4 regions of the Rhizobium sp. NZLR1b genome follow, and region 2 is predicted to be linked to each of the others. Evidence: predicted binding sites of a transcription regulator. Region 2 holds the regulator's gene; each other region holds the start of a gene.
What was found. Region 2 encodes PhoB, which activates phosphate uptake and scavenging genes when phosphate is short. Its sites were predicted from a motif close to TGTCATNNANCTGTCAT; they were not measured.

Region 1 (7,431 bases), on a different contig from region 2:
GTACCGCGATCGGCGCCGGCACCGGTGCGGTCATCGGCGGTGTTGTCACCAACAGCTGGGGTGGTGCTGCGGTCGGCGCCGTTGCCGGCGGTCTGACCGGCGCTCTCATCGGCCACTCGGTCGAACGCCGCGGCTACTGCGTCTATCGCGACCGTTACGGCCGCCGCTACGAGGCCCGTTGCTGATCGGCAAAAAGCATATCGGACTCCCAACGGGCGCTTCGGCGCCCGTTTTTCTTTGCTGCTCGCGCGGGCATGGGGCATGAAATAAGCAAGAGCGCATCCGACGGGACGCGCTCTTGCTTCAATCCACCGCTGATCTACTCGGAAAGTCACGCATGTCGTAATCGCAAACGACAATACAGTTTTGCGAGATGTACTTTAGGCGAAGAACTGCCCGCCATTGGCCGTCAGCGTCGAACCTGTGATGAAGCCGGCATCGTCGGAGGCGAGGAAGGTGACGCATCGCGCGATCTCTTCCGGCTCGCCGAGACGGCCGACGGGGATCTGCGGGATGATGCGTTCGTTCAGCACCTTTTCCGGCACGGCAAGCACCATTTCCGTTCCGATATAACCGGGACAGATGGCGTTGACGGTGATGTTCTTGGCCGCGCCTTCCTGGGCCAGCGCCTTGGTGAAGCCAAGATCGCCCGCCTTGGCTGCCGAATAATTCACCTGACCCATCTGGCCTTTCTGGCCGTTGATCGAGGAGATGTTGACGATCCGGCCGAAGCTGCGGTCGCGCATGCCGGTCCAGACCTGATGCGTCATGTTGAACAGACCGGTGAGGTTGGTATTGATCACCTCGTGCCATTGCTGCGGCGTCATCTTGTGGAACATCGCGTCACGGGTAATGCCGGCATTGTTGACGAGGATTTCGACCGGCCCGATCTCGCTTTCGATCCTGGCAATCCCCTCGCCGCAAGCGAGGTAATCCGAAACATCCCATTTGAACACCGGGACGCCGGTAACGTCATGGAAGGCTTTGGCCTTCTCGTCGTTGCCGGCATAATTGGCAGCAACCCTGTATCCGGCATTTTTCAACGCCATGGATATGGCCGCGCCGATTCCACGCGTACCGCCGGTGACCACAGCCACTCTGCTCATGTTCCGCTCCCTTTTTGTTTTTGCCCCGCCTTGTGGCGAGATTTTCAATCAATGACGGATCGTATGCTACTTTAAAGCGCTTCGAAGCACATGGCGACGCCCATGCCGCCGCCGATGCAAAGAGTTGCAAGGCCCTTCTTGGCGCCGCGGCGCTTCATTTCGAACAACAGCGTATTGAGAACGCGCGCGCCGGAAGCGCCGATCGGATGGCCGATGGCGATCGCCCCGCCGTTGACGTTGACGATCGCAGGATCCCATCCGAGATCCTTGGTGACGGCGCAGGCTTGCGCTGCAAAAGCCTCATTGGCCTCGACGAGATCGAGATCGCCGACCGACCAGCCGGCCTTTTCGAGCGCCTTGCGGGAAGCCGGGATCGGGCCAGTGCCCATGATCTGCGGATCGACGCCCGCCGTTGCCCAGGAAACGATGCGGGCGAGCGGCTGGATGCCGCGCCGGACCGCCTCCGCTTCGCTCATCAGCACCGCTGCGGCCGCACCGTCATTGAGGCCGGACGCATTCGCGGCCGTAACGGTGCCCTCCTTATCGAAGGCCGGGCGCAGCTTGCCCATCGCCTCCAGCGTAGCGCCGTGGCGGATATATTCGTCGGCATCGACCGTAACGTCGCCCTTACGCGTCTGGATGATGTAGGGGATGATCTCGTCGGCAAAGCGGCCGGCCTTCTGCGCCGCCTCCGCCTTGTTCTGCGAGGCGACGGCGAACCGATCCTGCTCGTCGCGCGAAAGCTGCCACTGACGCGCGACATTTTCGGCGGTGATCCCCATGTGGTAGCCATGGAAGGCATCGGTCAGGCCGTCCTTGATCATCGTGTCGATCATCTTCGCGTCGCCCATCTTGACGCCGCCGCGCAAATGCATGGCATGCGGCGCCATCGACATGGATTCCTGGCCGCCGGCAACGATGATCTTGGCGTCGCCGTTGGCGATCTGTTGCATGCCGAGCGCGACGGCGCGCAGACCCGAACCGCAGAGCTGATTGACGCCCCAGGCCGTCGCTTCATTCGGAATTCCGGCCTTAATCGCCGCCTGGCGAGCCGGGTTCTGGCCCTCCCCGGCAGCGAGAACCTGGCCGAGGATCACCTCATCCACTTCGCCGGCATCGACGCCGGCGCGCGCGAGCGCACCCTTGATGACGGCCGCCCCGAGCTCATGCGCGGGAACCGTTGCGAAAGCGCCGTTGAACGAGCCGACTGCTGTTCGACCTGCGCTGGCGATGACGATGGATGAATTGCTCATGGGGACGCTCCTCGTTTTCGTCTCACTTACATAAGAGGAAACTGGCAAAGCTTGGAGCGCAAGTCAAACGCGAAGACCGGCTGCGGTCATTTTTCGGCAGAGCCTGCGAAAGCCCGATTCATCTGCTCTGTTAAAGGTTTGCCGCATCGCACAAAGAGATTGTCACCGGCCTTCTTTTGCGTTTACAGTCTGAAGTGGAGGAATATCCATAATTCAGACGGGGGTCCAGGAGACTGATATGGCGAAGCATGAGGGTCAGATCGTAATCAAGAAATACGCCAATCGCCGGCTATACAATACGGGCACCAGCACTTACGTCACGCTGGAAGACCTGGCGGAGATGGTGAAGAAGGGCGAAGATTTTACCGTCCAGGATGCAAAAAGCGGAGATGACATCACCCATTCGGTGCTGACCCAGATCATCTTCGAACAGGAATCGAAGACCGGCAACACCTTGCTCCCGATCTCCTTCCTGCGCCAGCTCATCACCTATTACGGCGACCAGATGCAGATGGTCGTGCCGAGCTTTCTCGAACATTCGATGCGCGCCTTCGCCGAACAGCAGTCTCAGATGCGCGAGCAGGTGAACCGCGCCTTGGGCGAAACACCTCTCGGCAAGAACCTGCAACTGCCGATGCAGATGGTCGAGGACCAGGTTCGCCGCAACACCGAGCTGTTTCAGCAGGCCATGCAGATGTTCTCGCCCTTCATGACGCCACCCGCCAAGGAAAGCCGCAAGGCCGAGGCTAAGGATATCGATGAGCTGAAGGAACAGCTCCGCGCCCTTCAGAACAAGCTCGACAACCTATAAGCCGATAGAAACATCTCGCCCGGCGCTCCGGATCGAGACGGCAAAGCCGCCGATCACATCGATCAAAGCGATCGTCATCAAAATGAAGAATACCTGCGTCGCAGCGTCCCTGACGAGTAGAAACTCGACCAGGAAGGCGATGAAAACCAGCATCGACAGCATGTGGTTGATAAGGTTGCCAGGCCCGGTTCTGGTTGCCTTCAGGATTTCGAAGAACAGCACGACAAGCGCTATGACGATAATGAGATCGCCGAGCGCCATGCTCCATATCGCGCCCGAGATCATCGACAGCACGATGATATCATGCTGCAGGGCAGGAATGCCGCCATCGCCCATCAGGCCCAGCATCGCCAGATTGTAGAGAATAAACGGGATAATCATCAGAGGCATGGCGGCGATCATCGGCAATCTCCCAGCGCAATATGCTTTGCGCAAATCAGATTCGATTTTCGCAAAGCATATTGCGTCGATTCAAAGTGCTACAGCGTCCTTTGCGCGCCTGAAAAGACGCACGGCGCTGTAGCGGGCTGGAAGAATACTGCCGCAAACCGCTGCCACACTGCAAGTCATTGCAAATATCATATCGCCGAAAAGCAAAAGGCCGGCTTGAGGCCGGCCTTGCAACTTCGATCGGACAAGCCGGATCGGAAATTATGCGCTTTCCTTCGGCGTCAGAACCTGGCGGCCGCGATACATGCCGGTCTTCAGGTCGATATGGTGCGGGCGGCGCAGTTCGCCGGAGTTCTTGTCTTCGACGTAGGTCGGAGCCTTAAGGGCGTCTGCCGAACGGCGCATACCGCGCTTAGACGGGCTTGTTTTTCTCTTCGGTACAGCCATTTCTCTTACTCCACTTGCGGGCAAAACATTCCCACGGCCACACCGGCGGCCGAAACGGACATGTCGCGATTTCGGAATTTCGCGCGCTTATACATGCAAGGGGTGGCCTTGACCAGTCCCCATGCGTATTTTTTGCGAAGCCGATGATTCCGTATCAGACTTCGTCTTCCGGCACGATCCAAGCCTCGGCGCGGGCTGCCTCTTCCCATTTGCGCCAGGCCGGATGCGCCTTCATGGTCGCCATATAGGCCAGCGTGTCGTCCCCGCTGACCAGGTCATAGATCTCGAACCGGTTGACGACAGGCGCAAACATCGCATCCGCGGCCCCGAACGCGCCGAAGAGAAACGGCCCGCCGGATTGCTGTAACAGATCCCGCCAGATCGTCTCGATGTGGCTGATGTCGGCCTCGACCCCATCCGGCAGCGCGATCCTGGCCTTCGGCCGGCGGATATTCATCGGGCAGGCGCCGCGCAGAGCCCGGAAGCTTGAGAGCATTTCCATCGAAACCGAACGGGCGAGCGCCCGCTGGGCACGATCCGCGGGCAGAAGACCGGCGTCCGGATAAAGCTCGGCGGCATATTCGATGATCGCCAGCGATTCCCAGACCTTCAATGCGCCATGCTGCAGAAGCGGCACGCGCCCGGTCGGAGAGACCGCCTTGATATTCGGATTGCCGCCCGCGTCGTCGAAAGGGATCAGCACCTCCTCGAAATCGATGCCGACGCCCGTCAGCGCCATCCAGGGTCGGAACGACCAGGAGGAATAATTCTTGTTGGCGATGTAGAGCGTCGGTCTAGTCATGAGCCTCTCCCGTTCAGGCGTCGAAATCGAAAATCAGCAATTCGTGGAAATGGTTCATGTCTTCGAACACGCAGAATGCCGGCGGTGCCAGTTCTAAAACAGGGGCGTTGCGGCGGATATCGTCGGCGACCTCGTCGAGCATTGCCTGCCAGCGCGGCAAGGCTTCATCCTCCAGCCGTTCGATCGCATAGGCGAATGTCACGTGGAACTTGTAGTCCTCCTGGTTCGGCTGGCGGTAGCCCAGAAGATCAGCAAACGCGTTGCGCCAGGCGCGCATGACCTTGCGGTCGTTCTCCGTCACCCCGTCGACGAGCAGGCCCGACGGGCGAGCTTCGACGATCGCCACCTTGAAGGGCTCGGCCATCGAAAAACCCTCAAGCCGCGCCGCCAGCAGTTCCGTCATGTCGTCTATCGGCGTCTCGAGAGGGAGATCGCCCGGCCAGCAATCCTGCCGGCGCCTGGTCTCGATGATCCCTTCGAACAGCGTCATGTGAAGGCTGGAGATCGGCGTGAACAGGAACTGTGGAGCTTCGGGCATCGCCAGATATCTCTCACGCGCCTCGATCAACGCCGCCTGCGTCTGCGAGCCCTTGTCGAGATGGCAGACGATGGTATTGCCGGCTTCCGGCAGAAAACCGCCGACCTTGCGATAGCGGCTGCCGAGGTGCGCAGGCGGGTTCGGATTGTGTGTCTTCGAGTAACAGAGAAGCTCTTGCGAAAGCGTCGTAATGGTCATGGGCGACTCAGGGGCTCCAGTTGGACTGCATTCGCCCATATGGCAGAACCAAGAATGTCAGATGACGTTTGGTCCTTCTCCTGCATAATTCCTTAAAGCGTGATCGATTCAAGGACAAACTTATGCAGCAATTCAAGGCTTTAAAGCGCCCTTGTACGCGTCTGAAGGACGCGCGGCGCTGTAACCATAAGCTCCGATCTCACCTATAGATGCACTTGATGTAATCGCCCGAGCCCTGTGCGCGCCTCTCGATCACGCCGGCAAGCCGACGAAGGCCTCGTCCTGGTTTGCCGGCATTGCGGTCGATCGGGTTCGGCAATGAAACGGCAAGCAGCGATGCCTGGCGTCGCGTCAGTTTCGACGCCGGCACCTTGAAATGATGCTGGGCCGCAGCCTCGATGCCGTAAATGCCGGGACCCCATTCGGCGATGTTCAGATAGATTTCCATCAGCCGCCGTTTCGACAGGACGAAATCCGTGGAGACAGCGAGCGGAAGCTCCATCGCCTTGCGCACGAAGGAGCGGCCGTTCCAGAGAAAGAGGTTCTTAGCCGTCTGCATCGGGATGGTGCTGCCGCCGCGCGTCGCCTGACCTTTCAGCGTATCCTCGACCAGCATCCGCATTTCCGCCCAGTCGACGCCGCCGTGAAAGCAATATTGCCCGTCCTCTGACATCATCACCGACTGCACCAGAGCCGGGGCGACGTCATCAAGCGACACCCATTGCCTGTCGTAACCGCGCAGCAGCACGAGATCGCGCAGCATCAACGTCGAGACCGGGTGAATGAACGGCAGCAGATAGAAAAAGATCAGGGCATAGGGAAGGATCAGCACGATCAGCACGGAAAGAACAATGCGTTTCAATAGACGCCGGTCTCCGAACCATTGCCGACGAGCCGGCATGTCGACGCTGTCCTCTCTCTCCGGCGCTATATCCAATGTTCCCCAGTCCGATTTCGCCCCTGTCGTTGTCATAGCGCCTGTACGGAGCTTATGCCAGAGTGCGTGGCAAATCTTGCTGCGCCATCGACAATTCCGTTGCAAGCCCCGGGGCGCTCATGCCAAACAGCGCCCATGGACGCGAACCGGGACACTTTCGAGACGAGGCTGAAGAACAACGCCCGCGAGATCGAGGCGCTGCTCGACGCATTGCTGTCACCGAGCCCTCTCTCCGATGAAATCGTCAGACCTGAGACGCTGCGCGACGCCATGCATTATGCCGTGCTGAACGGTGGCAAGCGACTGCGCCCATTCCTCGTCGTCGAAAGTGCCGCCCTTCTCGGCGGTGACGCCGCGGCGGCGCTTCGCGTCGGCGCTGCACTCGAATGCGTTCACTGCTATTCGCTCGTGCATGACGACCTGCCGGCCATGGATGATGATGATCTCCGCCGCGGCAAACCGACGGTACACAAAAAATTCGACGTAGCCACCGCGATCCTCGCAGGCGACAGCCTGCTGACCTACGCCTTCGACATTATCGCCACGCCGGAAACAGCCCTTCCCGAAACGAGCAAGGCATCGCTGGTGCTGGCTCTTGCTCGCGCCGCCGGTCTCGGCGGCATGGCCGGTGGCCAGGCGCTCGATCTCGCGGCAGAAAGACAAGCGCCTGACGAGGCCGGCATCATCCGCCTGCAGGCGATGAAAACAGGCGCGCTGATCCGCTTTGCCTGCGAAGCCGGCGCCCTCATCTCGGCCAGCCCGCCGGAAGATCGCCGCCGCCTGCGCGCCTTCGGCGAAAAGATCGGACTTGCATTCCAACTGGCTGACGACATCCTCGACCTGACCTCGGACACTGCAACCATGGGCAAGGCGACCGGCAAAGATGCAGCCCGCGGCAAGGGAACGCTTGTAGCGCTACGCGGCATGGAATGGGCCGAAGCCCAACTCC
Region 2 (7,431 bases):
TTCCAGGCCTATGGCATCGCCGCCATCTCCTTCGGCCTCATCTTCCTGTTCATCCTGCTGTGGACGGTGATCGGCAAAGGCTACACCGCCTTTCAGCAGACGGCGATCACCCTGCCGATCGAATTTTCCGAGAAGACGATCGACCCCAGCAATAAGCGTGCGACCGATGCTTCGGTGCTGATCGCCGCCAACTACCCGGTTCTCCTGCGCGACGCGATCGTCAAGCAGCTGAACGTCAATGCCGCAAGCCGTCCCGACGTGCGCGATGCATCCGCCATGCTCTCCAAGGGTGCGCCGGTCCAACTGCGCGACATGGTCGTCGCCGACCCGTCGATCATCGGCAAGACGGTCAATGTCACCGTGCTTGCCGACGCCAATGTCGACAGCGCCAACAAGGGCCAGATCGACCTGTCGGTCGATGAGAAGAACCGCAAGGTCAACGACAAGCAGGTTGGCTGGATGAACGAGCTGAAGGCGAGCGGCGCTCTCCACAAGCAGTTCAACACCGGCCTCTTCGTCAACGGCAATTCCAGCCGTCCGGAGGCCGCAGGCCTTGGCGTCGCCCTCATCGGCTCGCTCTACCTGATGCTGATCGTGCTGGTGCTCGCTCTGCCGATCGGCGTTGCCGCCTCGATCTATCTCGAGGAGTTTGCGCCGAAGAACAAGCTGACCGATCTGATCGAGGTCAACATCAACAACCTCGCCGCCGTGCCCTCGATCGTCTACGGTCTGCTCGGCCTTTCCGTCTTCATCAACTTCGTCGGCCTGCCGCGTTCGGCTTCGCTGGTTGGCGGCCTGGTGCTGACGTTGATGACCCTGCCGACGATCATCATTGCGACGCGCGCCGCACTGCGCGCCGTGCCGCCGTCGATCCGCGCTGCAGCCCTCGGCCTCGGCGCCTCGAAGATGCAGATGGTGTTCCACCATGTTCTGCCGCTCGCCATGCCCGGCATCCTCACCGGCACGATCATCGGCCTGGCGCATGCGCTCGGCGAAACCGCGCCGCTGCTGCTGATCGGCATGGTCGCCTTCGTCGCCAACGCGCCGACGACGCCGCTCGATCCCTCGACGGCTCTGCCCGTGCAGGTCTATATGTGGGCCAACGAGGCCGAACGTGCCTTCGTCGAGCGGACTTCGGGTGCCATCATCGTCCTGCTCCTGTTCCTGATCGTCATGAACATGGGCGCCATCCTCTTGCGTCGTCGCTTCGAGCGCCGCTGGTAAACGGAGTTACACATCATGAACATGTTGACGGAAGCTGCAGTTGAAAAAGCGCTGGATCAGAAGATGAGCAACGTCCCTTATAAGATGATCGGCAAGGATGTCTCGGTTTACTATGGCGAGAAGCGCGCGCTTTTCGATGTGAACCTGAACATCCGCGAAAACACCGTAACCGCGCTGATCGGCCCGTCCGGCTGCGGCAAGTCGACCTTCCTGCGGAGCCTAAACCGCATGAACGACACGATCGACGGCTGCCGGGTCACCGGCAAGATCACGCTTGATACCGACGATATCTATGATCCCGATATCGACGTCGTCGAACTTCGCGCCCGCGTCGGCATGGTCTTCCAGAAGCCGAACCCGTTCCCGAAGACGATCTATGAAAACGTCTCCTACGGCCCGCGCATCCATGGCCTTGCCAAGTCGAAGGCCGATCTCGACCAGATCGTCGAGACCAGCCTGCAGCGTGCCGGCCTCTGGAACGAGGTCAAGGACCGCGTGCATGAATCCGGCACCGGCCTGTCCGGCGGTCAGCAGCAGCGCCTCTGCATTGCCCGCGCCGTCGCCGTCAGCCCTGAAGTCATCCTGATGGACGAGCCCTGCTCGGCGCTCGACCCGATCGCCACCGCCAAGGTCGAGGAACTGATCCACGAACTGCGCGAGAACTACACGATCGTCATCGTCACCCACTCCATGCAGCAGGCCGCGCGCGTCTCGCAGCGCACCGCCATGTTCCACCTCGGCAATCTCGTCGAGGAGAACGACACCGACAAGATGTTCACCAATCCCGACGATCCGCGCACCCAGGACTACATCATGGGTCGCTTCGGTTGATTTTGGCGACACCAAGCCTTCCCGTTATTCGAGGATAAAGCCCCATGGCATCGACACATATTTTTTCTGCCTATGATGATGATCTGAAGTTCCTGTCCAGGCGGATTTCCGAAATGGGCGGCCTGGCCGAGCAGATGGTCAGCGAGGCCGTCCGGGCGCTCGTCAACGGCGATACCGCGCTGGCGCAGAAGGTCATCTCCGACGATGTGATCCTCGATCACGCCGAGCGAGAAATCGGCGACAAGGCGATCGTTACCATCGCCCGCCGTCAACCGATGGCCTCGGACCTGCGCGAAATCATGGGTTCGATCCGCATCGCCGCCGATCTCGAACGCGTCGGCGACCTCGGCAAGAACACCGCCAAGCGCGTCATCGCCGTGCAGAGCACCGGCGTTCCGCGCAAGCTCGCCCGCGGTCTCGAGCATCTGTCCGAGCTGGCGCTCGTCCAGCTCAAGGAAGTGCTCGACGTCTACACGACGCGCTCCGCCGACAAGGCCAATGCGATCCGTGAACGCGACAACGAGATCGACGCGATGTACACCTCGCTGTTCCGCGAGCTGCTGACCTACATGATGGAAGATCCGCGCAACATCACCAGCTGCACGCATCTGCTCTTCTGCGCCAAGAACATCGAGCGCATCGGCGACCACGCCACCAACATCGCCGAGACGATCTACTACATGGCGACCGGCGCACAGCCGGAAGGTGACCGTCCGAAAGACGACAGCGCCAACACCGTCGGCGCGGTCACGGAATAAAGCCCATACTAGCCGTTGCGTGCGCGCCCATCCGGGCGCGCAAAGAGGTCGCAGCCACCTTTCTGAATTTGCGCAGGATGCATTGCTTAAATCACCCCGGTTTAAGGAACATGCGCGAGGAGACCGACAGGCATGATCCCGAGAGTTGCAGTTGTTGAAGACGAGGAAGCCTTGAGCGTGCTTCTTCGCTACAATCTCGAAGCGGAAGGCTTCGAGGTCGATACTATCCTTCGTGGCGACGAAGCCGAAATCAGGCTTCAGGAGCGCACGCCCGACCTGCTCATCCTCGATTGGATGCTGCCCGGCGTCTCCGGCATCGAACTCTGCCGGCGCCTGCGCATGCGGCCGGAAACCGAACGTCTGCCGATCATCATGCTGACGGCGCGCGGCGAAGAGAGCGAGCGCGTCCGCGGACTGTCGACCGGGGCCGACGATTACGTCGTCAAGCCGTTCTCGACCCCGGAGCTCGTTGCCCGCGTCAAGGCGATGCTACGCCGCGCCCGTCCCGAGGTGCTGTCGACGGTGCTGAAATGCGGCGATATCGAACTCGACCGCGAAACCCATCGCGTCCATCGCAAAAGCCGCGAAGTCCGCCTCGGCCCCACCGAATTCCGCCTGCTGGAATTCCTGATGTCGTCGCCGAGCCGGGTCTTCTCCCGCTCGCAGCTTCTCGACGGCGTCTGGGGCCACGATATCTATGTCGACGAACGCACCGTCGACGTCCATGTCGGCCGCCTGCGCAAGGCGCTGAACTTCTCCAACATGCAAGACGTCATCCGCACCGTCCGCGGCGCCGGCTATTCGATGGAAGCCTGAGGGGTTTCCGATAAAGTCGAGCAAGCTCTGCCCCTCACCCTAACCCGACCGGGGTCGAGCCACTCGTCTCGACCCCGGTGCCGGCAGGCGGATGAGGGGCAGCCACACCCAACGTACTCACATAAAAAAACGGGCCTTCCAGCCCGTTTTTGCATGTCGACAATGTCACCCGTTCAGCTCGCCCGCGCTGCCGCCCGGCGGCGTTCGTTGACGGGCTGGTAGGCGAGTTTCTGGTGATAGCCGCAATAGGGTGAATTGTCGGGGGACTCGCAGCCGCAGAAGTGGAAGTCATCCTTCAGCGGATCGCCGACCGGCCACTTGCAAGTGCGTTCGGTCAGTTCCGTCAGGCCGAGGCGGCGGGAGATCGGCACGACCACGCTGCCTTTCGGCACGTATTCCATTTCCTCGACCGTTTCGATCTCGATCTCTTCCTTCAGCATCGTTGCGCCCTGCTGGCGGGTAACGGTGCGGGTGGTGATCCGAGAGGCGAAGTTCGGCGCGCGCGGCGCCGATGTATTGCGTTTCGGCGTTCGGGCCGTGGCGGCCGTGCCGCCGGCCTTGGCGCGGCCCGGAAGGCTCAGGCGGTGCACCTTGCCGATTACAGCGTTTCTGCTGACACCGCCAAGTTGCGCCGCGATCTGGCTGGCGCTCAGTCCTTCGGCCCAAAGCTTCTTGAGTTTCTCGACCCGCTCGTCTGTCCAGTTCATGCCCTGTCTCCACCTTCTGCGTTGGTGATGGCAGAATCCCTCACCGTTGCCTCGGAAGCTCCGAAACAAGAAACGCTTGATCAATTTTGGTGACTAGTTCCGCCGCATGCAGTCTAGTAATTGAACTTTAACCTAGTGTGAGCGTGACTCCGTGACAAGAGTCGCATGAATCCGGATGAATCGAATTCGGAGTTTTCCCCAACTTGCTGCCCCAGCGTGTCATTTCTGCAATAAAGCCTGTTGAAGGTCGAAAACACCGCTGTACAACCTTGCTGCATGCGCTAAGGGCGCAGTTTTGTTGACATTGCAGCGCGAAAAGGAAATAGTACCGCTGGCCGCCGCAAGGCGGCATTTTTAATTTTTCGGGCCTGGTTTTCTTAGCCGGAGTCCGTTGCTTGATAACTCTGATCGGGAGACCGCGCCATGGCTGAAGCCGCGCCGCTTTATGACACCTACTCTCGTGCCCCGCTGCGGTTCGAGCGAGGCGAGGGCGTGTGGCTGATCACCGAAAGCGGCGAACGTTATCTCGATTTCGGCGCCGGTGTTGCCGTCACCTCGGTCGGCCACGGCAATCCGCATGTGGTCGGCGCGCTGAAGGAGCAGGCCGACAAGGTCTGGCACCTCTCCAACATCTATGAGATCCCCGGCCAGGAGCGTTTGGCCAAACGGCTGACCGACGCCACCTTCGCCGACAAGGTGTTCTTCACCAATTCGGGTGCTGAAGCGCTCGAATGCGCGATCAAGACGGCGCGCCGTTATCAGTTTTCCAACGGCCATCCCGAGCGCTTCCATATCATCACCTTCGAGGGCGCCTTCCATGGGCGGACGCTCGCGACAATCGCCGCCGGTGGCCAGGAGAAATATCTCGAAGGCTTCGGCCCCAAGGCGCCGGGTTTCGATCAGGTGGCGTTCGGCGACATCGAAGCGGTCCGCGCCGCGATCACCGATGCGACGGCGGCAATCCTCATCGAGCCGGTGCAGGGCGAGGGCGGCGTGCGTCCTGCCACCCCCGAATTCATGAAGGCGCTTCGCCAGATTTGCGACGAAAACGGCCTGCTGTTGATCCTCGACGAGGTCCAGACCGGCGTTGGCCGCACCGGCAGGTTCTTTGCCCATGAATGGTCGGGCGTCACGCCCGACATCATGGCGGTTGCCAAGGGCATCGGCGGTGGGTTCCCGCTCGGCGCCTGCCTTGCTACTTCAGAGGCCGCCTCCGGCATGAAGGCCGGCACGCATGGCTCGACCTATGGCGGCAATCCGCTCGCCATGGCCGTCGGCAGCGCCGTGCTCGACATCATCCTCGCCGATGGCTTCCTCCAGCAGGTGCGCGACGTAGCACTCGTCTTCCGCCAGGGCCTCGCCTCGCTGAAGGATCGCTATCCCGATGTGATCGAGGATATCAGAGGCGAGGGGCTGTTGCTCGGCATCAAGGCTGCTATTCCCTCGGCCGAATTGCTGCAGGCGATCCGCGCCGCCCATCTGCTCGGCATACCCGCCGGCGATAACGTCATCCGCCTTCTTCCGCCCCTCGTCGTCACCGCCGAGGAAGCCCGAGAGGGCCTTGACCGCATCGAGCGCGCCGCCGAGAGCATTCGCGCCGCGAAGGTCAAGAAAACGGCTTGAAGAGATTGCCGCCTTCGGGCGCAGCACAGGTAAGAACATGGCTCCCAAACATTTCCTCGATCTTTCCGCGGTCACCTCAGCCGATCTCAGAACCATCATGAACGATGCGCTCGCCCGCAAGCAGGCCTTCAAGGCCGGCACGGGCGACAAGCCGCTCGCCGGCAAGATGCTGGCGATGATCTTCGAGAAGCCGTCGACGCGCACCCGCGTCTCCTTCGATGTCGGCATGCGCCAGCTCGGCGGCGAAACGCTGTTCCTGTCCGGCACCGAGATGCAGCTCGGCCGCGCCGAGACGATCGGCGACACCGCCAAGGTTCTGTCGCGTTATGTCGATGCGATCATGATCCGCACTACCGAGCATTCGCGCCTGGTGGAGCTTGCCGAACATGCGACCGTGCCTGTGATCAACGCGCTGACGGATGACACCCATCCCTGCCAGATCATGGCCGATATCATGACCTTCGAAGAGCATCGCGGCCCGATCAAGGGAAAGACCATCGCCTGGACCGGCGACGGCAACAATGTGCTGCATTCGCTGGTCGAAGGCGCCGCCCGCTTCGGCTATCGCATGAACATGGCGGTGCCCCTTGGCTCGGAGCCTAAGGATCACTATCTGAACTGGGCCCGCAATGAGGGCGCCGAAATCATGCTCTGCCATGATGCCGACCGTGCGGTCGAAGGCGTCGATTGCGTGGTGACCGATACCTGGGTCTCCATGAATCAGGAACATCGGGCCCGGGGTCACAATGTCTTTCAGCCTTACCAGGTCAACGCGGCCTTGATGGCCAAGGCCGGCAATGATGCATTGTTCATGCATTGCCTGCCCGCTCATCGCGGTGAGGAAGTGACGGACGACGTGATCGATGGTCCGCAATCCGTGGTCTTCGATGAAGCGGAAAACCGTCTTCATGCGCAGAAGTCGATTCTTGCTTGGTGCCTGGGCGCGATCTGAACCATAATCGGACGCCGCGTGCGAAAAACGCGTGGCCGCGCGAGCGAAGAGCACCCTGTCCTTTCGCTTGAAAACTAGGAGTGAATCCATGGCAGAAGCTGCAGCCGCCCTCGGCCAGTTCGATTTCGCCGGCGATGACCATGTCGTCCCCTTTCAGGTGGACGGGCTGGATGTGCGCGGCCGCGCCGTCCAGCTCGGCCCGATGCTCGACGCGATCCTCGAGCGCCATCATTATCCGGCCCCTGTCGCCCGGCTGCTCGCCGAAGTCGTCGTGCTGACGGTGCTGCTCGGCACCTCGCTGAAGTTTGACGGCAAGTTCACCGTGCAGACCAAGGGCGACGGCCCGGTCGATCTTCTCGTTGCCGATTTTTCGACGCCGGAAAATGTCCGTGCCTATGCCCGTTTCGACCAGGCGCTGCTCGACAAGGCCATTGAAGCTGGCGAAACCGAGCCGGAGCAATTGCTCGGCCACGGCGTGCTTGCCTTCACCATCGACCAGGGCAAGTTCGGCCAGCCCTAC
Region 3 (7,431 bases), on a different contig from region 2:
ACGGTCTGGCCGGCGTCTCGAAGCTTCCCTATTCGATGAAGGTGCTGCTCGAAAACCTGCTGCGCTTCGAAGACGGCCAGTCGGTCACCAAGGAGCATATCCTCGCTGTTGCCGAATGGCTGAATAATAAGGGTGCGGTCGAAAACGAAATCGCCTACCGCCCGGCGCGCGTGCTGATGCAGGACTTCACCGGCGTTCCCGCCGTCGTCGATCTTGCCGCGATGCGCGACGCGATGGTGTCGCTCGGCGGCGATCCCGAGAAGATCAACCCGCTCGTTCCCGTCGATCTCGTCATCGACCACTCGGTCATCGTCGACGAATTCGGCACGCCGCAGGCTTTCGCCAGGAATGTCGAGCTGGAATACCAGCGCAACGGCGAGCGCTACCGCTTTCTGAAATGGGGCCAGCAGGCCTTCAAGAATTTCCGCGTCGTGCCTCCCGGCACCGGCATCTGTCATCAGGTCAATCTCGAATATCTCGGCCAGACCGTCTGGACCAAGGAAGAGGACGGCGAGACGATCGCCTATCCGGATACTTGCGTCGGCACCGACAGCCACACGACGATGATCAACGGTCTCGGCGTGCTCGGCTGGGGTGTGGGTGGTATCGAAGCTGAGGCGGCGATGCTCGGCCAGCCGGTCTCGATGCTGTTGCCCGAAGTCATCGGCTTCAAGCTGATCGGCAAGCTCAAGGAAGGCGTCACGGCGACCGACCTCGTCCTCACCGTCGTGCAGATGCTGCGCAAGAAGGGCGTCGTTTCGAAGTTCGTCGAATTCTTCGGCCCCGGCATGGACAATATGCCGCTCGCCGACCGCGCGACGATCGGCAATATGGGTCCGGAATACGGCGCCACCTGCGGCTTCTTCCCGGTCGATGGCGAGACTATCAACTACCTCACCGTGTCCGGCCGCACGCATGACCGGATCGCTCTCGTCGAGGCCTATTCGAAGGCCCAGGGCATGTGGCGTGATGGCGACGGTTCAGATCTCGTCTTCACCGATACGCTGGAACTCGATCTTGGCGACGTGGTGCCGTCAATGGCCGGCCCGAAGCGTCCGGAAGGCCGCATCTCGCTCGAGAACATCGCGACCGGCTTTGCCGGCTCGATGGATGCCGATTACAAGAAGCCGGGCCAGCTCAACAACCGCTACGCCGTCGAAGGCACGGATTTCGATCTCGGCCATGGCGACGTGGCGATCGCTGCCATCACCTCGTGCACCAACACTTCCAATCCGTCGGTACTGATCGCTGCCGGGCTTCTGGCTCGCAACGCCGTAGCCAAGGGCCTGAAGACGAAGCCCTGGGTGAAGACCTCGCTGGCACCGGGATCGCAAGTCGTCGGCGAATATCTTGCCACGTCAGGCCTGCAAGCCGATCTCGACAAGCTCGGCTTCAACCTCGTCGGCTTCGGCTGCACCACCTGCATCGGCAATTCCGGCCCGCTGCCGGCGCCGATCTCGAAGACGATCAACGACAAGGGCCTGATCGTTTCCGGCGTCCTTTCCGGCAACCGCAACTTCGAAGGCCGCATTTCGCCCGACGTGCAGGCGAACTACCTGGCTTCGCCGCCGCTCGTCGTCGCCTATGCGCTCGCCGGTACGGTGCAGATGGATCTGACCAAGGAGCCGATCGGCGAAGACCAGAACGGCAATCCGGTTTATCTCAAGGATATCTGGCCGACCTCGCACGAGGTGCAGGAGTTCATCCAGAAATACGTGACCCGCGAACTTTACGAAAGCAAGTATGCCGACGTCTTCAAGGGCGACGTCAACTGGCAGGCAGTTCAGGTTCCTCCGGGCCAGACCTATGCCTGGGACGACGATTCGACCTATGTCCAGAACCCGCCCTACTTCGTCGGCATGGGCAAGAAGGGCACCGGCATCGCCGATATCAAGGGCGCCCGCGTCCTTGGCCTGTTCGGCGACAAGATCACCACCGACCACATTTCGCCGGCCGGTTCGATCAAAGCGGCATCCCCTGCAGGTGCCTATCTGCTCGGCCATGAGGTCGCCGTTGCCGACTTCAACCAGTACGGCACACGCCGCGGCAACCATGAAGTGATGATGCGCGGCACCTTCGCCAATATCCGCATCCGCAACCATATGCTCGGCCCGAACGGCAAGGAAGGTGGCTACACCATCCACTACCCGTCGAAGGAAGAGACCTCGATCTACGACGCGGCGATGCAGTACAAGGCCGAAGGCGTGCCGCTCGTCATCTTCGCCGGTGTCGAATATGGCAACGGCTCCTCGCGCGACTGGGCTGCCAAGGGCACCAATTTGCTCGGCGTCAAGGCTGTCGTCGCCCAGTCCTTCGAGCGTATCCATCGCTCGAACCTGGTCGGCATGGGCATCATTCCTTTCGTCTTCGAAGAGGGTACGACCTGGCAGAGCCTCGGCCTGAAGGGCGACGAGCTCGTCACCATCGAGGGCTTGGAAAAGATCAAGCCGCGCGAGAAGAAGATCGCCAAGATCACCTATGGCGACGGCACTGTGAAGGAAGTTCCGCTGCTGTCGCGCGTCGATACGCTCGACGAGGTGGTCTACCTCAACAATGGCGGCATCCTGCAGATGGTTCTGCGCGATCTCGCTGCCTGATTGTTAAGAGCTTCATAATATGATGATGGCCGCCGGAGAGCATTTTCCGGCGGCTTTTCTTTGCGGCGACGGTATTTGAGGGACCTCACGATGATTTGTTTTATGCGGGTTCCGGTTGCGCTGCGTCTCACCCGTTCGTGACTTTTCGTTTGGATCCGGAAGGATTATTCGTACGTTCATATGTCAGGGCCTCCGGTCGAACACGCCGTCGGCGCTGAAAAAGAGGTGCAGGTGAATGTCCCCCCGTTTTCTGATTCCGCTGATCGCCGGCGTTGTTCTCTCAGGCCCGCTTCAGGCCGAAGACGGCACGCCGAAAGGTGTCGTCGAACTGTTTACGGCGCAGGGCTGCTCCTCCTGTCCTCCCGCGGATGCTGCTTTCCGTAAGCTGGTGAGCCAGGGCGATGTCATCGCGCTCGCCTATCATGTCGATTACTGGAACTATCTCGGCTGGGCCGATACGCTGAGCTCGAAGGAAAACACCGAGCGGCAATATGGCTATGCGAGGACAATGGGCCGCAGCAACGTCTACACGCCGCAGGCCATCGTCAATGGGCGCGGTCATCTGGCCGGCGCCGATCTCAACGGTATCAACGGCAAGCTCGATACCTATAGCGGCGAAGGCAACGGGCTGACCGTCCCCATCAGCGCGTCGATGCGCGGCGACGAGCTGGAGATCAAGATCGGCGCGGGACAGGGCAAAGCCAATGTCGTGATGGTGTATTTCGACAAGGAAAAGACCATCGACGTCGAAAAGGGCGAGAACAGCGGAAAGAAGATTTCCTATCTGCACAGCGTCACCAATGTCGAAACCGTCGGCATGTGGGACGGCAAGGCGACCAGTCTGACGCTGCCAGCCAGTGTCCTGCAGCGGCCGCAGCTCGAGGGCTGCGCGATCCTGCTGCAATCGGCGACCGACAACGGCGATCCGGCTGCGATCCTTGGGGCGACCGTGGTGATGGCTGGAAAAAACATCTGAGATTTCATCCGCTTGCGGATGAAGTACCGGGCGGCCCGGCTGAGCGTATTCGGGGCTGGGGTTAAGGTCGATACGCTCCGCCGGGCCCTTTGGCGCGCTGGCGCCAAACCGGGATTCATAATTCTCCTGCAAATGAGGCGCTGTTTTGACTGAAATGCGGCGCTACCGAGAAAGCGACAACGCTATTATGCGCATCGGACGATGCGCCGATTCAAAGTGCTACGGCATCCTTGCGCGTCCAACGCGCGGCGCTGGAGTGCGGCCGAATGTGACGGCCGGCACTCTTGCAATTTGCGGCGGCTCGGGCACACTGTCACTCTCCTGTCACATGCAGAGGCCTCGGAGACTGAATGACAGATCAGCCGGATTTGCGACACGGCGAAAGCCGTTCCGTCGACAATAGTTCCTCAGTCGTCGTCGATCTCAGGGAATACAAGCAAAGCAAAGATCCACTTCCGGTGACCTTTCATCGGCGCGAACTGGATGCGATCCTCTGGATCTACGGCCGTATGGTCGGTGACGGCGAATGGCGCGACTACGCCATCGATCATCTGAAAGACAGGGCGGTATTTTCCGTCTTCAAACGCTCCGGTGAAATGCCGCTCTTCCGCGTCGAGAAAAATCCCAAGCTTGCCGCCAAGCAGGGCGCCTATTCGGTGATCAACGTCCACGGCACCATTCTGAAGCGCGGTCACGAGTTGAACCAGGTGTTGAAGGTGTTCGACAAGGCGCTGAAGCTGGTCGATAAGTAAGCCGAAACACTTTTTCTGCATGTCGTTATCCCGGAACCGCTGCACACTTCCGGGCGACATGCATCAGCCGGCAAACAGCGTGCCGGGATAGATGGACGGATCCGGATCGGTCGTCATACCCTCGCCGAGGACGCGCTGCATGAGCATCGTATCCAGCCAGCGGCCATGCTTGTAGCCGGCCCCCCGCATCAGGCCGACCTCCACGAAGCCCGCCTTGAGATGAAGCGCGATCGAGGCGGGGCTGGCGCCGCCGATGACCGCGATCATCTGACGAAAACCGAGACCGGTGCAGCGGTCGATCAGCTCGGTCATCAATGCTTTGCCGATGCCGCGGCCGCGGGCTTCGGGCGCCAGATAGATCGAATCCTCGACTATCCAGCGATAGGCCGGGCGGACGCGAAAGGCCGAGGCATAGGCGTAGCCGAGCAGGTTTCCGTCAGCATCGGCTGCGGCGATATAGGGATATTGCTGGCCGACGATCGCCGCAAACCGCTGCGCCATCTCAGCCTCGGACGGCGGCGTGATCTCATAGCTCGACGTGCCGTTCAGCACGGATTCGCGATAGATTTCGGCGATGGCGGGGATATCGGCTTCGGAAGCATTGCGCAGGAGGAAGGACATTTCGGCGGCAGGTCCATCGGAGGGCAAGGTCTCTCCTAAACCATTCCGCGAAAGCCGGCGCAACAAAAAAGGCGGCCGAAGCCGCCTTTTCGATCTCAGTCTGTCCTGCTTATTTACGGTTGCCCATGAACTGGAGCAGGAACATGAAGAGGTTGATGAAGTCGAGATAGAGCGTCAGCGCACCCATGATCGCCTTGCGGCCGGCCACGGCGACGTCATCGGCTTCCAGGTACAATTCCTTGATCCGCTGCGTGTCGTAGGCGGTAAGGCCTGCGAAGATCAGGACGCCGATCGCGGAGATCGCGAACTGCAGCGCGGACGACGCCAGGAAGATGTTGACGATTGAAGCGATGATCAGGCCAAAAAGACCCATGATCAGGAACGAGCCCATCGCCGACAGGTTACGCTTCGTGGTGTAGCCGTAAAGCGACAGCGCGCCGAAGGAGGCGGCGGTGACGAAGAAGGTCTGAACGACGCTCTGGCCGGTGTAGACCAGGAAGATCGACGAGAGCGACAGGCCGACAAGTGCGGCATAGACCCAGAAAGTCGTCTGGGCGGCGGCCACGCTCATGCTGTTAATGCGGAAGCTCAGGAAGAAGACGGCCGCAAGAGGCGCAAGGATGACGACCCAGCGCAAAGGCGACTGGAACAGCAGCACGCCGAACTGGGTGAGCTGGCCGTCCTGAACAGCGAAGTTGAATCCGAGATATGCGGCCACGCCGGTGATCGCCAGACCCAGCGCCATCAGGTTGTAAACCTTGAGCATATAAGTGCGCAGGCCTTGATCAATCATCTCGCCGGTCTGCGCGCGGCTTTGATAGTTACGAAGGTCAGCCATAGTTTCCTCTTACAAGCTCCGATGGAAATACGGTGTCGGGTTTTCGACCCGGGCGCCGCTGCGGAGCTCCAGCATGCCTGCAGACAATATGAGGCTTTCGCCGATCGCAAACAAGAGGCTTGCAAAGGCTCGGTCGGTTAAATCGCCGTAAGGTGAAGGGTTTGGGCGTCGCTATCCGGTCAGAGTTCGCGCAGGACGGGCGCCGCCTTCTGTCCGAGGATCCGCCAGGTGCCGATGAGGCCGATGCCGACGGTGAGGACGAGCGCGGTCACCAGCGTCAGCCCCGCCACATCGGGCAGGAAGGTCGAGGGCAGGCGCATGATGCGGGCGACGATGAACCAGGCGGCAACGCCGCCGGCGATCAACGCGAAGATTGCGGTTGCCAGCCCGAGGATCAGATATTCGTAGCTGAAGGCGCGGATCAGCATGGCGCGGGTGGCGCCAAGCGTCTTCAGCACCACCGCGTCGTGGGTGCGCGCCCGGTTTCCGGCGGCAAGCGCGCCGGCCAAGACGAGGATCGAGGCGATGAGAGCAACGGAGGCGGCGGCGCGAATTGCGGTCGCAAGCTCGCCGACCATCTGGTTGACGATATCGATCGCGTCCTTGACGCGGACGCTGGTGATCGTCGGATAGGTGTTGGTGACGGATTTCAGGATCGCCGCATCTTCGGCCGGTGTCGAGGAGGGATCAGTGAGGGTCGCCAGCCAGGCATGCGGGGCGCCGCGGAAGGTGTTCGGCGAGAAAACCATGACGAAGTTGATCGACAGCGATTCCCATTGGACGCGGCGCAGATTGGCGATTTTCGCGGTAATATTGCGGCCGAGCACGTTGACGGTGATCTTATCGCCGATCTTCAGGCCGAGTTCATGCGCCTCTTCCGACGAGAAGGAGACGAGCGGCTCGCCGCTGTAATCCTTGCCCCACCAGTTACCTTCCGTGAGGGCGGCATTCTCCGGCAGGGTGTCGGCATAGGTGATGCCGCGATCGCCGTTCAGCACCCAGCGGCCGGCGGCCGGCACGTCCAACTTGGTGACATCTTCGCCGTTGAAGGCGACGATCCGGCCGCGCAGCATCGGCACTTCAACGAGCTTGCCCTGCGGCGCCTGCGCCTTGACGAGATCGCGGAAGGCGTCGACCTCGGCGCTCTGGATATCGACGAAAAAGAAGTTCGGCGCGCCTTCGTTCATGCGGCCGGTCAGCTGCCGACGCAGGTTGCCGTCGATCAAGGTCAGCGTCACCAGCAAAGCCAGGCCGAGGCCGAGCGAGAGCACGACCGAGGGCGTCAGCGCGCCGGGGCGATGGATGTTGCCGATTGCCAGCCGCAATGCCGGCGAGTTGACGCGCGGGCTGCGGCGCGCAAGCCAGGCGATCAGCGCGGCGACAAGGCGAAGGGCGACGAAGGCAAAGACGATCGCGCCGACGAAGACGACGGCGATGAAGCGGTCATAGGCGGTGACGATGGCAAGGCCGGCAAGGGCGGCCATGAACAGCGCGGCCAGCAGGATGTAGGGCCAGGAGGGCAGGCGGCGGGCCTCGAAACCCTGCTCGCGGAAGAGTGCCGTCGCAGGCACTTCGCGGGCGTGGCCGAGCGGCAGGATGGCGAAGGCGAGTGTCGTCAGGATGCCGAAGAGCGTGGCAAGCAGCAGG
Region 4 (7,431 bases), on a different contig from region 2:
CATGCGGATCGCCGGCTGCACGGTGCATTTCGTCACCGAAGGCATGGACGAAGGGCCGGTGATCGGCCAGGCCGCCGTCCCGATTCTCACAGGCGACACGGCCGAAAGCCTTGCCGCGCGCGTGCTCACCATCGAACACCAGATCTATCCGCAAGGGCTGCGGCTCTTTGCCGAAGGCCGCGTGACGATGGAAGGCGGCAAGGCCGTCGGCGCCGAAGCTTCGGCCGCTGCGCCCCAGGCCCAACTGATTTCGCTGATCGGCGACCGCGCTTAGGGCAACAACGACCGTTCCAGAGGCAATGACGGCGCCGAAGGATGTGTCGCGGCGGCGAGACCTGCCGCTACACTGCCAAGCAGGACGACGATGCTGAGGGCGACCGCCGTCAACTTCCTATTCAAAGGCGTCACTTATATCTCTGTCGAAAATTTCCGACCGATGTAGGCGCGAATCGGTTCATCGAAACGGGTGGATAGAAAATGTGCCGCCCCAACGGCAGCTAAGAGGGTGCCGCTTACCGCAATCGGCAATGGCACACTTCCGTCGCCAAGGTTTTGGAACTCAGCGCCGAGTCGAATGATGGGCTGATGAACAATATAGAGCGGATAGGACAACCGTCCCAGATATGCCGCTAACGGCCGCTCCTTGTTCAGCGGAACTGCAACCGCTAGCACGACCACGATCGGAATTATGATAGCGATACAGAAGAAATCGTACATGTTTTTGGAGACAGCAAAGGGGAAAAATAAAACCCCTATCAGGATGAAAAGCGGGATCTGAGGTGGAACCGTTCCGACAAGACGACTGATTTTCCAGCGAAAAATCAGAACACCACCAAGGAACGAAAAGCCGACCCTGACAAATCCTTCAAGGAACGCTTGCCAGCTGGCAAAGCCGACCGGACCAATAGAACCTTCGATGGTGACGACCAGGAAAAGCGCTGCTGCCAATAATATGAGCGCCGCTGCCTCATGCTGGAAACGAATTCTCCGGCGAGCGGCTGATCCGTACACCCCGCTGGCGAACATCTCAAAACAGAGCGACCAAAGTGGGTTGTTGATCGCGAACGCCTCTTGCCCCGCCAGAAGCCCTAACGGCAATAGGAGTAGTGCACCTAGAGCCAGAATCGGGACGTCGGCGAGTGGGATACTCGGTGTTGAAGTAAATAGCGACGCGACAACGCCCAAGCCGACACCAGCCACGATCAAGGGGTAAAGGCGCAATAGACGCTTCAGGAAGAATGCACTGCTCCGCAGAACGCCCGACTTTAATTTTTGATCGTACCTATGAGCGAGAACGAAGCCGCTAAGGCAAAAAAAGAAATCCACGGCCAGAGAGGCGTGGGAATTAAGGCCGAATCCGAAAGCCTGGCTGGCATGCAAGAGAACCACGGATAGCGCAGCTACCCCCCGAAGTTCATCCAGAAAGAAAAAGTAGTTCTTCAATTTGCGAGCCTTGCTAGCGAGACTCGCATCACCAAACCGTATGGTACGCTGAGCCACCATCGTGCAGTCCGACCGGGACTTGGCAATGGCTCACCCAAACCTTGGCTCATCATATCGAGATCCCCATCAGCTGGCGCTGGGATAGTGATGCCGTGTGACAAGTCAGAATCGTCGACGGCGTCGACTCTCTCGATCGAGGCATTCGGACTCAACGTTTGCCGGTCCCAAAGCTATTCATATTTCCCCAGCCCAGTGGCCCGCCGGACGGAATCCAGCGCCCTGAAGTTGCAATTGCGGTAACCGTTGTCGACGAGCGTAGATTACAAATTGAATTTTCAATTGCAAGTGAAATTTATGCGCTCACTGGACGAGTGATGCACCGTGACTTCGCAGACGTTCCAGGCACCTCAGCAGGGAGTTGAGCTATGCCGCCAGCGCATGTATAGGATGCAGCGTGCCGTCGCTGTAGACGAAGCGGCCGGCGCGGAACGTCGCACGGATGCGATGGACCTCGCCTGGCTCAACCACGACCAGATCGGCGCGCTGGCCGATGGCGATTTCGCCGCGATCCAGGAGGCCGGCGGAGCGGGCGGCATTGCCGGTGGCCATGGCGACGGCGGCCGGCAGTCCACCCTCCACCATGTCGGCGAGCTTGAAGATGCCCGGCACGAAGGCGGCCGGGTGATAGTCGGCGGCGATGACGCTGAGGAGACCGGCCCTTGCGGCATCGAGGGCGCTGAGATTGCCCGACATCGACTGGCCGCGCAGCGCGTTCGGCGCTCCCATCAGCGTCCAGAGGCCGCGCCGGCGCGCCTCCTCTGCGGCGGGCGCCGTCACCGGAAACTCGCTGATGGTGACGCCGAGGTCGTGCATCTCGGCGACTTTTTCGACGCTGTCATCATCATGCGAGGCCAGCGACAGCTTGTGCTTCAGCGACAGCGCGACGATCTCCTTCAGCTTGGCCTCGATGTCAGGATTGTTGCGCATGGCGATGCGCTTGGCGACGATCTCGGCTGCCATTTCCTCGGAGACGGCGCGGCGCTCGGAAATGCTGAGGATGTAGCTTTGCAGGTTGTTGTACTGGCCCTGGCCCGGCGTGTGGTCGGTCAGCGAAACCATGTCGATCTGGTCGGCATTCAGCAGGCGTTCGAGCGCCGGAGCGGCGCCGACATTGGTGATTTCGTAGCGGGCGTGAACGCGGTGATCGATCAGCAGATTGTCGCGCAAGCGGTTGATGCCTTCGATGACCGCCGAGGTCGTCTCCAACGAGCGGACGTGACCATAGACGCTTTCGGTGGCGAAGGAGACGGCGGCAAAGGCCGTGGTGACACCGGCGGCGGCAAGCTTCTTGTCGAGTTCATGAATGCCGAAATCGATCGGCATCGTCGCGTTCGGGCGCGGCGCGATCTCGCGCTCGATCATGTCGCCGTGCAGATCGACGAAGCCCGGCATCAGCAGCCGGCCGCCGCCGTCGATCGCCGCCCCGGCAACCGGCTCCGGCCTGATCTCGGCAATGACGCCGTCCTCAACACGCACGGAACCTTCGCTCACCACCTCGTTTGGGAGAACGAGGGTGAAATTGCTGAGCCACATGGGCTTTCTCCTGACCGCATCGGATGATTGACAGACCGCAGCGGATAGAACCGCTTCGTGACAGTCGTATGAAATTTCGAGCACACTCACCTTAAAGCGGAAACTTGCGCTTTGGAAATGGTCCGATGCGCCGCTCCACGAATTCACGGTCACCGATCCAACCGAGTACCCTGTCCAACAGCCAGTTGACTAGTTATAACTTAACTAGTAATACTATGACTATGACCTTAATCAAACGCTCACCAGTCGCGCTCGCTGTCCTTGCAATGCTCATGGAAGAGCCGCTGCATCCTTACCGAATGCAGCGGCTCATCAAGGAGCGCGGCAAGGATGAAGTGATCAACGTCACGCAGAGGGCGAGCCTTTATCAAACCATCCATCGGCTCGAGCGCGAGGCATTGATTGCCCAGCAGAAAACAGTCCGGGATGACAAGCGTCCCGAGCGGACCGTATACGAGATCACCGAAAAGGGCCGCGACGTTGCGCTGGCATGGATCCGCGAGATGTTGTCGACCTTGACGCGGGAATATCCGGAATTCCCCGCAGCCGTATCATTTCTTGCTCTGCTGACGCCGAACGATGTGTTGGGTCTGCTTGAGCACCGGGCAAAAGCCATCGAGTCGGAACTTCGGCGGATCGACGGGCTCCTGCGGGAGGCGCAGGCCGTACCAAGGCTCTTCCTACTTGAGATGGAATATCTCCGAGCGCTTCACGCGACCGAGTTGTCTTGGGTCAATGGCGTCATCGGGGACCTGCGCGCCGGGCGCATCACCTGGACAGACGAGTGGCTCAGGCAGATTGCCGTCGAGTTCTCCACCCACTCCAAGCTCGACAAGGACTAGCACCATGAAGGTTTTGATTATCGGCGCCGGGACTGGCGGTTTGGCACTCGCTCATCTGCTTAAACAGGCTGGCGTTTGCATTGCGGTGTATGAGCGCGACATCGCACCGAACGCCGACACCGGCGGCTATCGCGTCGGTATCAGCCCGGCTGGGAGCCGAGCGCTAAAGGCCTGTATACCCAACGAACTCTACGACCTCTATCTTACCACATGCGCCAGGTCGCCATGCTATTTCAACATGTTGACGGAACAGCTTGGTGAGGTGCTGAGCTTCGACATCGGTGATGCGGCTGCGAATACTCTTGACGGTGAAAAGAACGTCGTTCGAAAGACGCTGAGGCGGGTTCTGCTCAGGGGGCTTGAAGACAACGTCTCCTTCGGCAAAGCGCTTCAGGGGTACGGACGTAACGCCGACGGGTCCGTCACCGCTTGCTTTCAGGATGGAAGTCTGGCGACGGGAGATGTTTTGGTCGGCGCTGACGGCACGAACTCTGCTGTGCGCAGGCAATACTTGCCGGAAGCGCGTCTGGAAGACACGGGGATCGTGTCGCTCGGGGGCAAAATTCCTATGACGGTCGAGGCGAAAGCTCTGCTGTCGGACAAGATGCTGAAAGGCATGTCGATGATTATGGCGCCGATGGGGTTCGGCGCGATTATTCACTCGCTCGAGTTCGCCGACAGCCGCAGCAACCCTGATTTTGCCGCTCGCTGGCCGGATTTCGTCGAAGCGCTCGACGAGGACAGTATCGGCTGGGGCATCTGGGGCGCTCGGCAGAATTGCCCGCGGGATACGGCCGGCCTGAGCGGAGAGCAATTGAGAGAATTGGGCCTGGAGCTTGCTCGGGACTGGCATCCGCACTTGCGCGCGCTCATCCGTATGACGGAGCCCGCGACCATCCACGATGTCAAGGTCAGGACTTCCGTGCCGCTGAAACCTTGGACGAGTTCGAACGTCACACTGCTCGGTGACGCCGTCCATACGATGACACCTGGACGCGGCGCCGGCGCCAATACGGCGCTTCGCGATGCCGCTCTGCTTGGGCATATGCTGGTCGAGGCGGACCGAGGTCAAAAGCCGCTCGTCGAAGCCATACACGCCTATGAAGCCGAAATGCTTCGCTACAGTACCGAAGCAGTACTCGAATCGAAAAGGCATATGGATGCCAGCGATCCGGCTCATCGGCCGATTGTCGGCACAGTCCAGCTCGCTGCCATGCGCGGCGTCATGCGCATCATCAACGCAACACCTGTATTAAAGCGACGTGCCTTTCGGCAGATGATGCGAGTTCGCGGCGAAAACTAAGACGATCGCGGGTAATGGGATCGCCCCGCAGGCAATTTGGCGAACGAGGCCTCGATCGCCGCATCCGCTATCGAAGATCATTCCTGTTCAACATGGCCCATTGCAGCAGCATGATCGTCTTGGCGTCGAAGATCTCGCCGTCTTCGATCATTCCGGCGGCTTCGTCGAGCGGGACTTCGAGAACCTCGATATCCTCGTGCTCCTCGTCCAGGCCGCCGCCTTCCGCGACCCGGTCGGCGATGTCGATCAGGGAGACGAAGAAGTGGACGACTTCGGTGACCGCGCCCGGCGACGGGTAGCATTTGAAGAGGAAACGCGCATCGCGCAGGTGGTAACCGGTTTCTTCCATCGCCTCGCGGCGGATCGCCTGTTCGGGATGGTCGTCATCGAGAAGGCCGGCCGGCACCTCGATCATCCAGGCCGGATCGCCGTTCAGATGCACGGCAAGCCGGAACTGGCGGACGAGAACGACGAGATCCCGCTTCGGATCATAAAGCAGGATGCAGGCGGCGGGCGTGCGGTGATAAACCTCCCGCTTCAAGCGCTGGGTCGCGCCTTTGCGGTCGATATAATCGAGCAGATAACTGCTCAGCTTTGTCCAACCATTCGACAGCGTTTCCTCGCTGACGATCTTCACCCGCGATTTCGGCTGCATCATGCTGCGTCCCTGCGAAGCCAGACCTTGTTATCATGCACGGCCGCCCCGCCATAGGGCGCGACCGGGTCGGCGCCGGTCAAGACGTTGATACCCTCGCCATCGACATGCGCCTTGTTCGGCCAGAGGCCCTCGGCGATCAAAACGCCAGGTTTCACCTCGGTGGTGATGCGGGCGTGGATGCGCAGATCGCCGCGACTGTTGCCGATGCGGACGAGATCGCCGTGGGCGATGCCATTGGCTTCAGCGTCGGCGGGATTGATCATCACCTCAGGACGGCCTTCCTTCTGACGAGACGTCTTGGTCTCGGAGAAGCTCGAATTCAGAAAATTGCGGGCGGGCGACGTGGCGAGACGGAAGGGATGTTCGCGATCGGCAACTTCGATGACATCGACCTGATCGGGGAAAGCCGGAAGCTCGGCATGCGGCCCGAGCACGCCGATCGCCGCCGGCGGCTTGTTCGGCGCCGGCTGATTGATCCAGTCCGGGCGGAAATGGAACTTGCCATCCGGATGGGCAAAGCCGTTCAGATAATGCGCCTCCTCGAAAGCGGGCTGACGATCGAACCATTTGTGTTCGAGGAAATGGTCGTAATCCGGCAGGCCGCTCGATTCGAGGACGCGGTCGACCATTTCGCGGGCAGAAAAACCGAAGCCGGGTCGATCGGCGACGCCGAGGCGTTTGGCCAGTTCCTCGATGACGAAGAGATTGGTGCGCACGCTAGGTGGCGGCTCGACCAGCTTCGGCCCGAGCAGGATATGGTTCTGGCCACCGGCCCGGTAGATGTCGTCATGCTCGACGAACATCGTCGCCGGGATGACGATGTCGGCGATATCAGCCGTCTCGGTCATGAACTGCTCGTGCACGGCGACGAAGAGGTCGTCCCGGGCAAAGCCGCGTCTGACGAGGCGCTGTTCGGGAGCGATGTTTGCCGGGTTGGTGTTCTGGATCAGCATTGCTCTCACCGGGCCGCGATGGCGTAGCGCCACAGCATCGCCGGTGAGCACGCGGCCGATCTGCGACTGATCGAGCATGCGGATATCGGCATCCTTCATCGGCCGGCCGGTCAGCTCCGCATTGTTCATGCGGAAGATATCGCTGTTCGAATGGAAGGCGCCGCCGCCCTCATATTGCCAGGAACCGAGAACGGTGGCGATCGAGGCGGCCGCATGCATGGCTACGGCGCCGTTGCGCTGGCGGGTGAAGCCATAGCCCAGGCGGAAGAAGGTCTTTTTCGTTGTGCCGACGAGGCGGCCGAAGGCTTCGATCTCCTCGACCGAAAGGCCGGTGATATCTGCTGCCCATTGCGGCGTCCTGGTTTTCAGATGCGCTTCGAGCCCCGCGGGATCGTCGGCATATTTCGCCATGTAGTCACGGTCGGCATGGCCGTCGCGGAAGGCGATGTGCATGACGGCACAGGCAAGTGCCGCATCGGTGCCCGGCTTGACGATCAAGGCCATGTCGGCCTGCTTCATCGTCGGATTGTCGTAAATGTCGATGACGACGATCTTCGCGCCGCGCTCCTTGCGCGACCTGATGGCGTGGGTCATCACGTTGACCTGCGTCGAGACCGCGTTGGTACCCCAGATGACGAC

Region 1: the regulator PhoB is predicted to act here: its motif matches at 5,596-5,612, upstream of HJB84_RS05340 (DUF1868 domain-containing protein).
Region 3: the regulator PhoB is predicted to act here: its motif matches at 3,885-3,901, upstream of HJB84_RS05780 (DUF2794 domain-containing protein).
Region 4: the regulator PhoB is predicted to act here: its motif matches at 3,094-3,110, upstream of HJB84_RS03200 (alpha-D-ribose 1-methylphosphonate 5-triphosphate diphosphatase).

The regions. Positions count from the first base shown of each region.
Region 1 is NZ_JABDWC010000003.1:181,742-189,172, reverse strand. It holds gene HJB84_RS05375 (YMGG-like glycine zipper-containing protein) at 1-185, shown strand, start outside; gene HJB84_RS05370 (beta-ketoacyl-ACP reductase) at 381-1,106, opposite strand; gene HJB84_RS05365 (acetyl-CoA C-acetyltransferase) at 1,178-2,359, opposite strand; gene phaR (polyhydroxyalkanoate synthesis repressor PhaR) at 2,598-3,170, shown strand; gene HJB84_RS05355 (hypothetical protein) at 3,165-3,572, opposite strand; gene rpmF (50S ribosomal protein L32) at 3,822-4,007, opposite strand; gene HJB84_RS05345 (glutathione S-transferase family protein) at 4,162-4,809, opposite strand; gene HJB84_RS05340 (DUF1868 domain-containing protein) at 4,823-5,545, opposite strand; gene mtgA (monofunctional biosynthetic peptidoglycan transglycosylase) at 5,745-6,482, opposite strand; gene HJB84_RS05330 (polyprenyl synthetase family protein) at 6,618-7,431, shown strand, end outside.
Region 2 is NZ_JABDWC010000007.1:273,920-281,350, reverse strand. It holds gene pstA (phosphate ABC transporter permease PstA) at 1-1,224, shown strand, start outside; gene pstB (phosphate ABC transporter ATP-binding protein PstB) at 1,240-2,055, shown strand; gene phoU (phosphate signaling complex protein PhoU) at 2,100-2,813, shown strand; gene phoB (phosphate regulon transcriptional regulator PhoB) at 2,946-3,629, shown strand; gene HJB84_RS13525 (GcrA family cell cycle regulator) at 3,803-4,336, opposite strand; gene HJB84_RS13520 (aspartate aminotransferase family protein) at 4,760-5,959, shown strand; gene argF (ornithine carbamoyltransferase) at 5,997-6,911, shown strand; gene HJB84_RS13510 (Hsp33 family molecular chaperone) at 7,000-7,431, shown strand, end outside.
Region 3 is NZ_JABDWC010000003.1:273,914-281,344, forward strand. It holds gene acnA (aconitate hydratase AcnA) at 1-2,597, shown strand, start outside; gene HJB84_RS05775 (thioredoxin family protein) at 2,833-3,573, shown strand; gene HJB84_RS05780 (DUF2794 domain-containing protein) at 3,924-4,325, shown strand; gene HJB84_RS05785 (GNAT family N-acetyltransferase) at 4,389-4,946, opposite strand; gene HJB84_RS05790 (Bax inhibitor-1/YccA family protein) at 5,056-5,784, opposite strand; gene HJB84_RS05795 (ABC transporter permease) at 5,964-7,431, opposite strand, start outside.
Region 4 is NZ_JABDWC010000002.1:196,965-204,395, forward strand. It holds gene purN (phosphoribosylglycinamide formyltransferase) at 1-274, shown strand, start outside; gene HJB84_RS03195 (acyltransferase) at 409-1,503, opposite strand; gene HJB84_RS03200 (alpha-D-ribose 1-methylphosphonate 5-triphosphate diphosphatase) at 1,867-3,036, opposite strand; gene HJB84_RS03205 (PadR family transcriptional regulator) at 3,258-3,878, shown strand; gene HJB84_RS03210 (NAD(P)/FAD-dependent oxidoreductase) at 3,883-5,181, shown strand; gene HJB84_RS03215 (NUDIX domain-containing protein) at 5,249-5,839, opposite strand; gene HJB84_RS03220 (molybdopterin-dependent oxidoreductase) at 5,836-7,431, opposite strand, start outside.